Regions from separate parts of the Rhizobium sp. RSm-3 genome, predicted to be linked through region 1. Evidence: riboswitches for the same ligand, from Rfam matches in the RefSeq annotation. Region 1 holds a riboswitch; the other holds the start of a gene.

Region 1 (7,902 bases):
GGAAATCAACCAGCACGTCCACGCCATCGCCGAAGCCTCGCGTGAACAGTCGATCGGCCTGCAGGAGATCAACACCGCCGTCAACACCATGGACCAGGGCACACAGCAGAACGCGGCGATGGTCGAACAGTCGACGGCCGCCAGCCACAGCCTCGCCACGGAAGCGACGGCGCTGAACAACCTGCTCGGCCAATTCCGGCTGACGGGCACCGCGGGCTTTGCCGCCGCTGCACCGATCGCCTCGACCCGGCCGTCAGCACCCGCACCACGCACCGCCGCGCGCCCGGTGGCCAAGGCACCCGCAATCCGCGTCGCTCGGGAAGGTGCGGCCCGCCCGACCGCCTCGCCCGCCCGCGCCCTCGGCCAAACCCTCGCCAACGCCTTCGGCGGCGGCGCGCCGAAAAGCCAGGATGGGGACTGGACGGAGTTCTGAGGCACGGCCGTTCAGTTCGCGCCCGAAGCCTGCCCCTCACCCTAACCCTCTCCCCGTAAACGGGGCGAGGGGACGTGCCATGCGCGAGGCTAGCGAGGAACGGAGAGGTTGCCGCTTTTCCCCTTCGCCCCGCTAGCGGGGAGAAGGTGGCGGCAGCCGGATGAGGGGCAAGCGGCGGCCGCCGCCCTTCCTTTTCGGATCTCGTCTAACCCGGCCGCCACCCCACCTCGACAAGGATATTCCCCGGCGCCGTGCAATAAAACAGCCAGCCGCCGCGCATGGCGGCCGGCGGGCCGGAGAGTGCCGCGCCGGCGGCGACGAGCCCGGCATGGACCGCATCGACATCCGCCCTTTCGGGCAGGATGAAGCCGATATGATAGGTTTGGCGTCCTATCTCCACTTGGTCGGCGGCGCCGAACTTGGCGATGGCGTGGCTGAGGACGATTTCGAGGCCGGCATCGTCCTCCATGATCGCCAGGCCGTTGTTGCCGCGCATATCCTTGAGCGTCAGGCCGAAATGGCGGATGAAGAAATCCGCCGTCTCAGTGATATCGGGTACGTGAAAATCGAGATGGTTCAGGCGCATGACAGTCTCCGTTCAAAAAAATCCCGGGACTGCCTTTTGCCGTCTCCGCACGCCGCCGGGATCCCGCATTGCATGCGGATCACGTCGCGGGTTCTCGTGCCAAGGGCCACGGAGCAGAGCTTCTAGAGAGCGCTGATGACGCCCTGACGGAAGGGATCGGGCTTACCTCAACCGATCCTGCCTTTTTCGACGCTGCCGATCTAGCAGACAGCTCCAGTTTCGGCAATGGAAGCGGTGCTTCTCGAAGGATTGCAACTTGCCACGCCGTTTGCATGATGCGCCGGCGCCAATAGAGAGTAAGATCGCATCGCTCGGCGCACCGGAAGGGATGAACATGAAACCCGCACTCATCGGCCTCATCGGCATCCTCATTCTCAGCGGGTGCAGCACCGTAACCTACAGCGGCCCCGGCCTTGAGCCGATCCCGGGAAGCATCACCTATAGTGGCCAGCCGCGCAGCAAGCTCACCAAATCACCTGTTGGTTCGGCCTTTCCGCATGATTTCATCGACCAATACGGCCAACAGGTTGAAGAAACCTACATCATCCAGCCCGATCGCAGCCTGATCATCGCGCACCGCCGATACAAGCCGATCCGGTTTTTTGGGGATTAGAAGAAGCTCGTTGGAAAGGTCGCTGGAGCGGGTGAAGGGAATCGAACCCTCGTATTCAGCTTGGGAAGCTGCTGCTCTACCATTGAGCTACACCCGCGATGCGCTGAGATTTCCAACAGATGGGGGCCGCTGTCAAGTCGCGTCGAGTGCTGCTTGTCAGATGCGGAAGTGCTTCGAGAGTTTGAGGCCCTGGGCCTGGTAGTTGGAGCCGAGGCCGGAGCCGTAGAGGCTCGCCGGTTTTTCCTGCATGTGTTCGTAGACCAGGCGGCCGACGATCTGGCCGTCTTCGAGGATGAAGGGCACTTCGTGGCTGCGCACTTCGAGCACGGCGCGGCTGCCGCGGCCGCCGGCCGGCGCGTGGCCGAAGCCCGGGTCGAAAAAGCCGGCATAATGGACGCGGAATTCGCCGACCAGCGGGTCGAAGGGGGTCATTTCGGCGGCATAATCCGGCGGCACATGCACGGCCTCGCGCGAGACGAGGATATAGAACTCATCAGGATCGAGGATCAGTTCGTTGCGGCCGCGGCTATAGAGCGGCTCCCAGAAGTCGAAGATATCGTGCTGATCTTTCTCGTCGACATCGACGACGGCGGTGTGGTGCTTGCCGCGATAACCGATCAGGCCGTCCTTGTCTCCGCTGAGATCGATCGACAGCGCGATGCCGCCGCCCGAGACGTTCGGCTGCTTGCTGGCGACCAGCGTCTCGCTTTCATGCAGTTTCAGAAGTTCCGGCTCGCCGAGCAGCGAATGGCCGACGCGGAAGCGGATCTGCGACAGGCGCGAGCCGCGGCGCACGACGATCGGGAAGGTGCGCGGGCTGATTTCCAGATAGAGCGGGCCGGCATAGCCAGCCGGGATCTTGTCGAATTCCTGGGCGTAATCGGTGATGACGCGGGTGAAAATGTCCAGTCGGCCGGTCGAGCTCTTCGGGTTGGCCGAGGCGGACATTTCGGCCGGCAGTGCCAGGCTCTCCATTAGCGGCACGATGTAGACGCAGCCGGTTTCGAGCACCGCGCCTTCGGAAAGGTCGATCACATGCAGGCTGAGGCGATCGAGCTTGTCCGACACCAGATGCGAGGGGCCGGGCATGAAGCTGGCGCGCACCCGAAAAGCCTTGGCGCCTAAGCGCAGGTCGAGGCTTGCCGGCTGGATCTGGTCGCGGTCCAGCTCCCGTTCGGAGATCAGACGCCCCGTTTCGAACAGCGCCGATATCGCGCGGTCCGCCAGAATTCCCGTTTCACGAGCCATCATGCCTCATCCATCATTTTGCCGCCGACAAAACCAAATACGGGGAATTGACGCAAGCAGCTAACAGCAGTATTGCAGAATTATCCCGTGGTGATTTGGCCGGTCGGCTTGCAGCCACGTTAAACAAGTGGCTAAAAAGACCGGGTTGAAACCGGTCTGCTTTTGCGACCGGTTTTTTTGTTATGTGAAGGTGATGGCATGAGCAAGACCTGGCGCCCGGCAACCCAACTCGTCCACGGCGGAACCTTGCGTTCGCAATATGGCGAGACATCCGAGGCAATCTATCTCACGCAGGGCTTCGTCTACGACACGTCCGAGGCGGCCGAAGCCCGCTTCAAGGGCGAGACGGACGGTTACATCTACGCCCGCTACGGCAGCCCGACCAACGACATGTTCGAAAAGCGCATGTGCATGCTCGAAGGCGCCGAAGACGCCCGCGCCACTGCCTCCGGCATGGCTGCCGTCAGCGCGGCCATCCTCTGCCAGGTCAAGGCGGGTGACCATATCGTTGCCGCGCGCGCCCTCTTCGGCTCCTGCCGCTGGGTGGTGGAAACATTGGCGCCGAAGTACGGCGTTGAATGCACGCTGGTCGACGGCCGGGATCTTGCCAACTGGGAAAAGGCGATCCGGCCGAACACCAAGGTGTTCTTCCTGGAAAGCCCGACCAACCCGACGCTTGAGGTGGTCGATATCGCAGGCGTTGCCAAGCTCGCCAACCAGATCGGCGCCAAGGTCGTCGTCGACAACGTTTTCGCGACACCGCTCTTCCAGAAGCCGCTGGATCTCGGCGCCCATATCGTCGTCTATTCCGCCACCAAGCACATCGACGGCCAGGGCCGGTGCCTCGGCGGCGTCGTTCTGGCCGACAAGGACTGGATCGACGAGAACCTGCACGACTATTTCCGCCATACCGGCCCGGCCATGTCGCCGTTCAATGCCTGGACCCTGCTGAAGGGCATCGAGACGCTGCCGCTGCGCGTCAAGCAGCAGACGCAGAATGCGGCGAAGATCGCCGATTTCCTCGCCGAGCAAGGCAAGGTCGCCAAGGTGATCTATCCCGGCCGCAAGGACCATCCGCAGGCCGATATCATCGCCAAGCAGATGACCGGCGGCTCGACCCTCGTCGCCTTCGAGCTGAAGGGCGGCAAGGAGGCGGCCTTCGCGCTGCAGAACGCGCTCGAGATCATCAAGATTTCCAACAATCTCGGCGACAGCAAGAGCCTGATCACCCATCCGGCGACGACGACGCACAAGAACCTGTCGGAAGAGGCGCGCGCCGAACTCGGCATTTCCCCGGGCACGGTCCGCCTTTCGGCCGGCATCGAGGATACCGACGACCTGATCGAGGATTTCGCCAAGGCGCTTGCCAAGGTCTCGGCCTGATCGACGACAATGGCGGCCGGACCTCATTTGGGGTTCGGCTTGCCAGGGTTCGGCCGGGCCGGACTTCTCGAAGATCCGGCCGGGGGAACAAGTTCGGCCGTGCCGGCGTTCGGAATTGGAATTAACGCTGACAATTAGGCTTAACGATCGAAACACCTTCGATCATGACCGTTTTATTCACGATCAACGTTCCGTTTCTTGACGGACAGGCCCTCTTATAAGATACGGGTAACATATCTTGACTAAGGTGCAAGGCATGTATCGCGCCCTCACAAAAGATATCGAAGTCGTCGTCGAACCATTCTATCTGGAGGAGCAATCCGATCCGGACGACGATCGCTATGTCTGGGGTTACCGGATTGTCATCAGCAACAATTCCGGCATCGCCGTCCGCCTGGTCAACCGCTACTGGAATATCACCGACCAGAACGGACAAGTCGACGAGGTGACCGGCCCCGGCGTCGTCGGCGAACAGCCGCGTCTCAGCCCCGGCGACACCTACGAATATTCCTCCGGCTGCCCGCTCGACACCCCCTCCGGCCTGATGTTCGGCCACTATCAGATGGAAACGGACGAAGGCGAGATGTTCGATGTCGACATCCCCGCCTTCTCGCTGGATTCACCAGGGCTGCTGCGCGTGCTGAACTGACGTGCGTAGGTTCGCGGTCGCTTCGTGAGCGCGAACATGAATGCCGTGCTTGCCGCATGGGTCCTCGGGTCAAGCCCGAGGACGACGGAGGGTGGGGACACCGACCGGCAAGAGGCGGGAGCTGGGAGCAAATTCATCAAAAGTGTGCAGCGGTTTTGTTGGGAGTGGTTTGCTTTACCTGCTTCTCACGCACAATCGCTTGCGCATTTTGCTGGAATTCCGAGACGTCCCGCCTCTTGCCGCTCGTTTCTCGCCACCTTCCGTCGTCCTCGGGCTTGACCCGAGGACCCATGCGGCAAGCACTGCGCGTAGATGCGGCCGAATGCAGCCTTCCAGTCAGTGCCAACATGGACGCCGTACCCGCGGCCGCGGATCCTCAGCCTTGACCGGTCAACAACCGACTAAAGGTCAAAAGGATCCGAGGCCTGGGTGCCTGGCTTTGCTTCGAACGGATCTTTTGATTGGGGCGGTGCCGGCTGTTTTGCGACCGCAGCGTTTACCGCCTTCTGGCAGGTGAGCAACTCACCCGTTGCCCTGACGGAGTTTTTCAAACTCAGGGCAACAATCTGTTTTCCGTTAAAGGTGGCGCGAAAACTCAGTTTACGAGCGAACTCGGCAATGAGACCGGAATCCTTGAAATCGATCCATAGTCCCTTGAAGCCATCAAGATCGAGAGCGCTCGCATTCGCCGTCCATTGAGAACGATCTAACGACAGTTCGATGGGATATTGCTTTCCCACTTCCAAGGATTTCCAGTTCGGATTTGCGAACACTATGTAAAAGGGGCTTTCCTTTTTTGAATAATTGAGGCCCAGACGAAAAACGGTGCCGTCATCAAAGGACGTGAGAACAAAACAGCCGTTGCCTAAGGTCGGATCGACAGCCACAGTCCAGCCGCCAACCTCTTTCCATTTGATTGTTTCGTCGTCAGCCAAGACAATTCGTGGCATCGCAGCCATGAATGCGAGTACAAAATACAAAAGACGCATTGAGGCCCCATCCCCCAAGAACCAGCTGGGATAATAGGGGCACAGTGACTACCAAAAGTCGAGTCACCGTGCTGCATCATCGCCAATCTTTTGTATCGGTTCTAAAGCTCTTTGTTTTGATGCATGTCGTCATCCCGGAACCGCTGCACACTTCCGGGCGACATGCATTAAACGTGCTCAACCGAGCCTACTCAGCCGGCTGAAGTTCGACCGGCTCGAAGCGGTAGGTGGTCGAGCAGAATTCGCAGGTGACGGCGATCTCGCCGTCTTCCTGGCTGGCCTCGATCTCCTCGGCGGTGAAGCCTTTCAGCACGCCCTTGATCTTGTCGCGCGAACAGCTGCAGCGGTCGAAGACCGCGCGCGGTTCGTAGACGCGAACACCGCGCTCGTGGAACAGGCGGAACAGCAGCCGCTCGGTGCCGACCTGGGGGTCGGTCAACTCGTCGGCATCTATGGTTTCGACCAGCGAGCGCGCTTCGGTCCAGGCATCGTCCTCGCCATGCGGGCGGCTGCCGGTGTCGCCGTCGCCTCCATGCAGATCGGGCTGGCGCATGCGCTCCGGCGCCTCCGGCAGGAACTGGGCGACAAGGCCGCCGGCCCGCCAGCGATGGCGCGGCTTGCCCGCCTCGTCGCGGTCGAGCAGTTCGGCCGCGGCCAGGCGCACGCGCGTCGGGATCTGCTCCGACTGGCGGAAATAGACGCCGGCGATCTCCTCCAGCGAGGTGCCGTCCAGCGCGACGATGCCCTGATAGGGCTGGCCGAACTTGCCCTGGTCGATGGTGAAGGCGAGCACGCCACGGCCGAGCAACTGCTCCGGTTCGGTTTCGCCAGCTTCAACGGCCTTGTTGAGCAGCGCCTGATCGAAACGGGCATAGGCGCGGACATTTTCCGGCGTCGAGAAATCGGCGACGAGAAGATCGACCGGGCCATCGCCCTTGGTCTGCACCGTGAACTTGCCGTCGAACTTCAGCGATGTGCCGAGCAGCACCGTCAGCACCACGACTTCGGCGAGCAGCCGGGCGACGGGGGCGGGGTAATGATGGCGCTCGAGGATCGCATCGAGCATCGGGCCGAGCTGGACGGCGCGGCCGCGCACATCCAGACCCTCCACCTGAAAGGGGACGACATGGTCATCGCCGGCGAAATCGAACTGGCCGAGGGCGGCTGCAGCTTCTGCCATGGATTCACTCCTAGTTTTCAAGCGAAAGGACAGGGTGCCCTTCGCTCGCGCGGCCGCGCGTTTTTCACACGCGGCGTCCGATTATGGTTCAGATCGCGCCCAGGCACCAAGCAAGAATCGACTTCTGCGCATGAAGACGGTTTTCCGCCTCATCGAAGACCACGGATTGCGGGCCGTCGATCACCTCGTCCGTCACTTCCTCGCCGCGATGCGCGGGCAGGCAATGCATGAACAATGCATCGCTGCCGGCCTTCGCCATCAAGGCCGCGTTGACCTGGTAAGGCTGGAAGACGTTGTGACCCCGGGCCCGATGTTCCTGATTCATGGAGACCCAGGTATCGGTCACCACGCAATCGACGCCTTCGACCGCTCGGTCGGCATCATGGCAGAGCATGATTTCGGCGCCCTCATTGCGGGCCCAGTTCAGATAGTGATCCTTGGGCTCCGAACCAAGGGGTACGGCCATGTTCATGCGATAGCCGAAACGCGCAGCACCCTCGACCAGCGAATGCAGCACATTGTTGCCGTCGCCGGTCCAGGCGATGGTCTTGCCCTTGATCGGGCCGCGATGCTCTTCGAAGGTCATAATATCGGCCATGATCTGGCAGGGATGGGTATCATCCGTCAGCGCATTGATCACCGGCACGGTGGCATGTTCGGCAAGCTCCTTGAGCCTGGAATGCTCGGTGGTGCGGATCATGATCGCATCGACATAACGCGACAGCACCTTGGCGGTGTCGCCGATCGTCTCGGCGCGGCCGAGCTGCATCTCGGTGCCGGATAGAAACAGCGTTTCACCGCCGAGCTGGCGCATGCCGACA
Region 2 (7,902 bases), on a different contig from region 1:
GAGCTTCTGGTTGATCTCGGCGGCACCCGGCATGTTGGCGCTGAGATAGACCGGCGCATCGCCGGATTTCGACAGCTCCGAGGCGACTTCGGCGAAGATCGCATTGATGACCGTCACCCCGACCGCCGTCGAGACCGGCCCAACCCGAAGCCCGGTGCCTTCAAGCTCGACAACAGCGTCGCCCGGCGGTAGCCCATTGTCGAGCACGATATCGGCGACCTCGGAAAGCCGCCGGCGGCCATTGGCGATCGCCGAGGAATAGGCGATCGAGGTGATGGCGATCACTTTCGCGCCGATTTCATGCGCAAAGTCGGCGGCCTCGATCGGCGCGGCGTTCACGCCAGAATTGGAGGCGATAATGATGACATCACCCGGCTGCATGCCGTAGCGCTCCAGCATTGGCCGCACCAGGCCCTGGGTCCGTTCATAGACCGAGCTGATGACCGCTCCCTCGTGCAGCATCGCCGAGCCGACGAGCACCGGCACGGTGAAGGCCAGCCCGCCGGCGCGATAGTGCACCTCTTCCGCCAGCATATGCGAATGGCCGGTGCCGAAGACATAGACGCGCTTGTCGCCACGGGCCGCATCGAGGATCACCGACGCTGCCTGCGCCATCGGCTCGGCAAGTGCCTGCTTCAACGTCTCCAGCCGACCGATCAGATTGGAAAAGTAGGCATCGGTGATATCAGTCATGCCACGTCTCCTAAAGCAATTCCAGGAAAAGTGCGAAGCGGTTTTCCGTCCGGAATTGCGTAAAAGCAAAAGGTTAGAGCGGTTCTGCGCTTCGTTGAAAGCTGAACCGCTCCTGGTGTCAGGCCGCTTCGCCGGCAAGCCAGGTGGCGGTAACCGTGAGTGCATCGGTGAGATGGACGAGATCGGCGCGCGCGCCCGGCGAAAGGTGGCCGCGGTCGGCAAGCCTGAGGAAGCGGGCCGGATAAAGGGTCGCCATGCGCAAAGCCTCGGCGAACGTCAGGTCGAGATAGGTGACGCCGTAACGGATCGTCGAGATCATGTCGACGTCGGAGCCGGCGAGCGTCCCGTCGGACAGCACCAGCTTCGAGCAGAAGCCGCCCCTTTCGCGCCGGACGGTGCGGCCGTTCAGCGTGAAGGAATCCTTCTCGGAGCCGACGAGCGACATCGCATCGGTGACGAAGAACAGCTTGCCTTCGCCGCGCTTGGCCCGCAGCGCCGTGCGCAAGGCCTTGGGATCGACGTGATGGCCGTCGGCGATGATGCCGCACCAGGTCGCGGGATGATCGATCGCCGCGCCAACGAGGCCGGGGGCGCGATGCCCCATCTGGCTCATGGCGTTGAAGAGATGCGTAACCCCACGCGCCCCCGCATCGAAACGTTGCTCCGCCGCCTCGCTCGAACAATCGGAATGGCCGATGCTGACGGTGACGCCGCCTTCCGCAAGCTCGCGCACCTGGGCAACCGTCACCTGCTCGGCGGCCATGGTGACGAGCAGCGTGCCGATCGCCTCGCGCGCCCGGATGAAGGCCTTGACGTGGCGGTCCTCGACCGGCCGCATCAGTTCGGCCAGATGCGCGCCCTTGCGCGCAGGCGCCAGATGCGGGCCTTCGAGATGCAGCCCGGCTACGCCGCGGTTCGCCTTCACGGCTTCTGTCGCGGCCTCGATGGCGGCAGCCGATGCCTCTGATGTATCGGTGATCAGCGTCGGCAGCAGCGATGTCGTGCCATAGGGCCGGTGGCCGCCGGCGATGATCTCCATCGAGTCGACCGAGGGTTCGTCGTTCAGCATGCGCCCGCCGCCGCCATTCACCTGCGCATCGATGAAGCCGGCCGACAGCACGCCACCCGCAAGCGTCACCGTCTCGCCATCCGGCAGATCGTTTGCAGCAGCGATCGCTTCGACCCGGCCGTCGGCAACGACGAGCGCCTTGCCGTCATGGAAGCGCTCACCGTCGAAGATGCGGGCGCCGGTGAAGATCTTGCGGGCCATCAGACCGTCTCCGTCACCTTGAGCAGGTTTGCCGGCCTGTCGGGATCGAAGCCCTTGCGCCGCGTCACCGACTCGATCAGCCGGTAATAGACGAGCAGCGACACCAGCGGATCGACGAGACCGTTGCCGGTTGTCGGCACCCGCAGATTGACGCCGGAAAGCGGCTGCGTGGAGAACCCGACGGTGGTGGCGCCGAGCTTCTGCAGGCGCTCCAGCGCCTGGCCGTTATTGGCGAAGGCCGCATCGTCGGGCGCAAAAGCAACGATCGGAAAGCCCGGCTGCACCAGCCGCATCGGACCGTGCATCAGTTCCGCCAGCGAAAACGCTTCGGCATGCAGACCGGAAGTTTCCTTGGCCTTCAGCGCCGCTTCGAGCGCGATCGCAAAGGCTGGGCCGCGGCCGCCCGTATAGAGCGAGGTCGCATGGAACAGCACCTCTTCGGCTGCCGCCGTATCGATTCCGGCGGTTGCCGAAAGCGCCTCCGGCAGTTTTTCCAGCGCTGCCTGCAGGCCAGACGCGCCGCCGATCGCGGCCGTCACCCCGGAAAGGGCTGCGACCGAGGCGATGAAGGACTTTGTCGCCGCCACGCTCTTTTCCGCGCCGGCATTGAGACCGAGAACGATATCGGCCTGTTTGGCAAGCGGACTGTCGGTGACGTTGACGACGGCGATCGTCGTCGCTCCGCCCTTCTTCGCCGCCTCCTGCAGCGCCACGATATCGGGGCTGGCGCCCGACTGGGAAACGGTGAAATGCACGCCGCCCTTGAGATGCAACGCGGCACCGTAGACGGAAGCGATCGACGGACCGACCGAGGCGACCGGAACGCCGCAGGTGATCTCGAAGAGATATTTGAAGAAGGTGGCGGCGTGGTCCGAAGAGCCGCGCGCCGCCGTCGTCACCACGCTCGGGCGGGCGGACGAAAACAGCCGGGCGATCTCGGCAAAAACCGGCTTCTCCTTTTCGAGCAGCGTGGCCACCACCTCCGGCGATTGGCCGGCTTCCTGCAGCATCAGCGACTGGTTCTCACTCATAGGTCATCTCCGATTCTCAATTCGGCAACGAAATCATAGGCATCGCCGCGGTAGTGCGAGCGGGTGTATTCAACGACGCGCTGGTCTTCCAGCCGCGAAACACGTTCGATCAGCAGTGCCGGCGCGCCTGGTTTGACGTTCAGGATCGCGGCAGAGGACGGGTCGAGCGTGACCGCGGTCAGCCGCTGCAGCGCCCGCACGGGCCTGTGGCCGCTGGCCGTCAGCGCATCGTAAAGCGACCCCTCGCCGCCGGCATGCTCGCCCAGGAACTTGATCGGCACCACGGCGCGTTCGATCGCCAGCGGCAGGCCGTCGGCGAGACGCAGCCGGTCGAGCCGCAGCACCGGCTCGTCGCCGCCGAGACCGAGCAGGAAAGATTCCTCCGGTGACGGCGTATTGACGGCCCGCGACAATATCTTTGCAGCCGGTTGGCGCCCGCGCGAGCGCATGTCGGCGGAGAAGGAGGAAAGCCGCCAGAGCGACTGCTCCATGCGCTCCACCCTGCTCGATACGAAAGTACCGCTCCCGTGGCGCGATTCCAGTGCGCCCGACGCCATCAGATCGCGATAGGCGGTGCGCACGGTGACGCGGCCAAGCTTCAAGGCCTCGGCAAGATCGCGCTCCCCCGGCAGCGCCGTGCCGGGCTTCAGCAATCCTTCCTGAATAAGGCCGATCAGCGTCTGCGCCAGCCGCTTGTAGAGCGGCCCGGTCAGCGCCTGGTCACGCAGGCCGCGGCTGTTCAGCTCCGCTATCAGACTGGTTCTATCCATCGGCGCACAATAGAACCTATTTAGAACCAATCAGCAAGACTGAAATCCCCCACAGGCAAGAAAAAACCTCCCCGGGCACCGGAGAGGTTTTCATAGCGATAAAATTTGACAGCGCTGCGTCCGCAGCGCCGCATCTGAAAAAAGACGGTCAGCTCTTGGTGAAGATATAATCCGTCTCCTGGCGCAGCACTTCGCCGGGGCGCAGCACCGCATTCGGGAAACCCTGGTGATTGATGGCATCAGGCCAGACCTGCGTCTCCAGGCAGAAGCCGGCGAACGGGCCGTATTTCCGTCCGCCGAGGCCGGGAGCGCCGGTATTGAGCTTGAAGCCGGCATAGAACTGCACACCGGGCTCCGTGCTGCGCACCTCAAGCGACACACCGGAATAGAGGCTACGAGCGAGCGCGACGCTGCGCTTGGCGGTGCGCTCGCCGGACAGGCAGAAATTATGGTCGTACATCGCCTGTTCGCTGCCGACGAAACGCTTCATCGGCGCCATCTCGCGGAAATCGAATTCCGTGTCTGCGACGGAACGGACCTCGCCGGTCGGCACCTGTTTCTCGTCGGTCGGCAGATAATGGTCGGCAGCGATCATGATGTCGTGGCCAAGCGCGTCCTCACGGCCGTCGAGGTTGAAATAGGCGTGCTGGCAGACATTGGCGAGGGTCGGCTGGTCGCTGGTCGATTCATAGGTCACCGACAATTCGCCGTTGCCATGCACCCAATACGTTGCCTGAATGGTGCAATTGCCGGGATAGCCGGCGCGGCCATCGGGATCGACGATCTTCAGCACCACGCGGTCGACATCATGCTCGACGACCGTCCAGTTGCGTTTGGCGATATTGTCGCTGCCGCCATGCAGATGCGTCACGCCGTTTTCGTTCAGCTCGAGCTGGTGGTCCTTGCCGTCGAGCGTGAATTTGCCGCCGCCGACACGATTGGCGCAGCGGCCGGGTGTCGCGCCGAAATAGGCCGAATAAAGCGGGTAGCTGTCGAAATCCTCAAAGCCGAGCTGCAGCGGCGCCTCATGTCCCTCAAGGCGCAGATCCTGGATGACCGCGCCCCAGGTGATGACCTTGGCCGTCAGCCCGCCGCCCTTGATGACGACGCGATAGACGGTTTCGCCCGCCTTCGTCTGCCCGAAAACTTCCCGCTCCAACTTATCCGACATGATCGACCGTCCGTTTGATATCTAGCAATCCGACCGGAACCTGCCCGCATTTGTCCCAAACCGCAACCGGCCGCGATCAGAAAGGGATATCGCTCACAGATCCGTGCCGATCTCCTCCACGTCAAAGGGCGTCGTCTGGTAGATCTCGTTGATCCAGTTGCCGAACAAAAGATGCGCATGGCTGCGCCAGCGGTTCTGCGGCGCAAGCGCCGGATCATTATGCGGGAAATAATTGTGCGGCATCTTGATCGGCACGCCGGCATTGACGTCGCGGAAATACTCGTCCGAGAGCGAGGTGGAATCATATTCGACATGGTTGAACATGTAGAGCCGCCGACCCCGCTTCTCATGTACGAGGCAGACGCCCATCTCGCTGGATTCCATCAGGATTTCCAGCTTGTCGGATTTCTCGATATCCTCGCGGCGCACCTCCGTCCAGCGCGACACCGGCACTTCGAAATTGTCGGAAAAACCGTTGAGATAGATCGACGAGGGCTTCAGATTACGGTGGCGGTAGACGCCGAAGGCCTTCTCCTTCAGCTCGTATTTCGGAACGCCGTGGAAATGATAGATCGCCGCCATCGCGCCCCAGCAGACGTTCATCGTCGAATGCACATTCGTTTCCGTCCAGTCGAGAATCTCCTGCATCTCCGCCCAATAGGTAACGTCCTCATAGGGCAGAAGCTCGATCGGCGCCCCGGTGATGATGAAGCCGTCGAATTTGCGGTGCTTCACCTCCTCCCAGGTCTGGTAAAAGGCAAGCAGGTGGTCTTCGGAGGTGTTCTTCGCCTTGTGACCGCCGATGCGGATCAGCGACAGCTCGACCTGCAGCGGCGAGGCGCCGACGAGGCGGGCCATCTGCAATTCGGTCTTGATCTTGTTCGGCATCAAGTTGAGCAGCCCGATCTGCAGCGGTCTTATATCCTGACGGATCGCCAGCGTCTCGGTCATCACCCGCACACCCTCTTGCACGAGAGTTTCAAAGGCGGGCAGCGTATCGGGGATCTTGATGGGCATTGCGGTCACTCGATCAAAAAGCAAAAAACCGGCGGCGAAAAAAATCGCTACCGGTCCGCACGCGGCCCTTTAGCAAGTTTTTTAACGTGGCTGCAAGCCGGCCGGCCAAATCACCACGGAATGCTTAATTAGACCCAGTCGAGCCGCGAATCAACTGCCGAATGCATGCGGGAGCGACCCACGCAAGCATCATCACAGTTTAATGACTGATAGAATCTGTTGATAGACCGGTAACGCCACCATGTTAATAATGGTAAGAATGGGCGATGTTGGAAAAGCGTAATGGCAGATAAGACCGAGGGGAGGCCGGGCATCCGAAGGCAGGATAGGGTAGGGTATGATCTCAGCCTGACTTACCGCCTCGGAGTGATGTTCTCCGCATTCTGGAATTCTGAAGTGCGTGGCAAGGTGCTGTTCCTGGCGACCGTGCTGATCCTCGTCATCCTGGCGACGGCCTATGGCCAGGTCATCCTCAACGAGTGGAACGCCCCCTTCTACGATTCGCTGGAGCGCCGCGACCTCGGCGAATTCTTCCATCAGCTCGAAATCTTCGCGATGATCGCCGGTACGCTGCTGCTGCTCAACGTGCTGCAGGCCTGGCTGAACCAGATGACGGCGCTCTATATGCGCGAAGGCCTGTCACGCGATCTCGTCGATCAGTGGCTGAAGCGCAAGCGGGCCCTGCGGCTCGCCTCCAGCGGCTTGATCGGCGTCAATCCGGACCAGCGCCTGCATGAGGATTCCCGCAACCTCGCCGAAAGCACGACGGGGCTCGTTCTCGGCCTGCTGCAGGCGACCATTCTTCTCGTCAGTTTCATCGGCGTGCTATGGGAGCTTTCCAGCGGCTTCATCTTCCACATCAGCGGCCACAGCTTCTCCATTCCCGGCTACATGGTCTGGGCGGCGATTTTCTACGCCGCCTCCGCCTCGGTGCTGAGCCAGGTCGTCGGCCGCAAGCTGGTGAAGCTCAATGCCGACCGCTTCTCGAAGGAGGCCGAGCTTCGCTTCACCCTGATGCATGCCAACGAGAACATGCCGGCGATCACCGTCGCCCGCGGCGAGGAGAATGAGCGCCGACGCATCAACACCGACATCAGTTCAGTGCTGAGGGTCGTCAAGCGGCTCGCCATGGCCAATACCAACCTCACCTGGGTGTCGGCCGGCTACGGCTGGCTGGTGATCGTCATTCCGATCATCGTCGCCGCGCCCGCCTATTTCTCCGGCGGCCTCACGCTTGGTCAGCTGATGATGTCGGTCGGCGCCTTCAACCAGGTCAATACGGCGCTGCGCTGGTATGTCGCCAATTTCGGCCCGATCGCCGAATGGCGCGCCACGCTGATGCGCGTCACCGATTTCCGCCAGGCGCTGCTCGAGACCGACGAGGACTTCGAGCTGAAGGACGGCATCACCTATGAAAATACCGCGGCCGACACGCTGACGCTGAAAGACGTGGTGATCGTCGCCAAGATCGGCGAAGACATCGAGGAATGCGGCGGCTTCCGCCTGCGCGAAACCGATGTGGTGATCAAATCAGGCGAAAAGATCATGATCAACGGCGATCACAGCGTCAACCGCAAGCTGCTCTTCCAGGCGATGGCCGGCCTCTGGCCGTGCGGCAGCGGCACAATGGGCCTGCCGCCGGTCGACGATATGCTGTTCGTCCCACAGATCGCCTATATTCCCGGCGGCACGCTGCGTGAGGCGCTGGCCTTCCCCGAAAGCCCCGATGCCTACGAGAAATCAGCCGTCGAGGCAGCCCTCGAGAAGGCCGGCCTGCATTCGCTGATCTCAAGGCTCGATACCCGCGCCCGCTGGGACAAACTGCTCGACAGCGACGAACAGAAGGCAATCGGCTTCGCCCGCCTGCTTCTCGTGCGCCCGCGCTGGATCATTTTCGACGAAGTGCTTGAGGGCATGGAGCCGGAATGGCAGGAAACCATGGCCGGGCTG

Evidence for each region. A riboswitch is a leader RNA that binds a small molecule or an ion and turns the genes downstream of it on or off. The one in region 1 is predicted to bind S-adenosylmethionine.
Region 2: another riboswitch for S-adenosylmethionine. It lies ahead of metA (homoserine O-acetyltransferase MetA); the one in region 1 lies ahead of BBJ66_RS02765 (O-succinylhomoserine sulfhydrylase).

The regions. Positions count from the first base shown of each region.
Region 1 covers NZ_MAWZ01000001.1:560,167-568,068, reverse strand. Annotated here, with positions in the region: gene BBJ66_RS02790 (methyl-accepting chemotaxis protein) at 1-433, shown strand, start outside; gene BBJ66_RS02785 (VOC family protein) at 639-1,019, opposite strand; gene BBJ66_RS02780 (hypothetical protein) at 1,354-1,632, shown strand; tRNA gene BBJ66_RS02775 (tRNA-Gly) at 1,656-1,729, opposite strand; gene BBJ66_RS02770 (2'-deoxycytidine 5'-triphosphate deaminase) at 1,789-2,883, opposite strand; SAM riboswitch at 2,958-3,036, shown strand; gene BBJ66_RS02765 (O-succinylhomoserine sulfhydrylase) at 3,079-4,263, shown strand; gene apaG (Co2+/Mg2+ efflux protein ApaG) at 4,520-4,912, shown strand; gene BBJ66_RS02755 (hypothetical protein) at 5,314-5,901, opposite strand; gene BBJ66_RS02750 (Hsp33 family molecular chaperone) at 6,089-7,081, opposite strand; gene argF (ornithine carbamoyltransferase) at 7,170-7,902, opposite strand, start outside.
Region 2 covers NZ_MAWZ01000003.1:204,991-212,892, reverse strand. Annotated here, with positions in the region: gene BBJ66_RS07220 (SIS domain-containing protein) at 1-693, opposite strand, end outside; gene nagA (N-acetylglucosamine-6-phosphate deacetylase) at 812-1,963, opposite strand; gene BBJ66_RS07210 (SIS domain-containing protein) at 1,963-2,994, opposite strand; gene BBJ66_RS07205 (GntR family transcriptional regulator) at 2,991-3,764, opposite strand; gene BBJ66_RS07200 (aldose epimerase family protein) at 3,913-4,935, opposite strand; gene metA (homoserine O-acetyltransferase MetA) at 5,029-5,952, opposite strand; SAM riboswitch at 6,002-6,079, opposite strand; gene BBJ66_RS07190 (ABC transporter ATP-binding protein/permease) at 6,235-7,902, shown strand, end outside.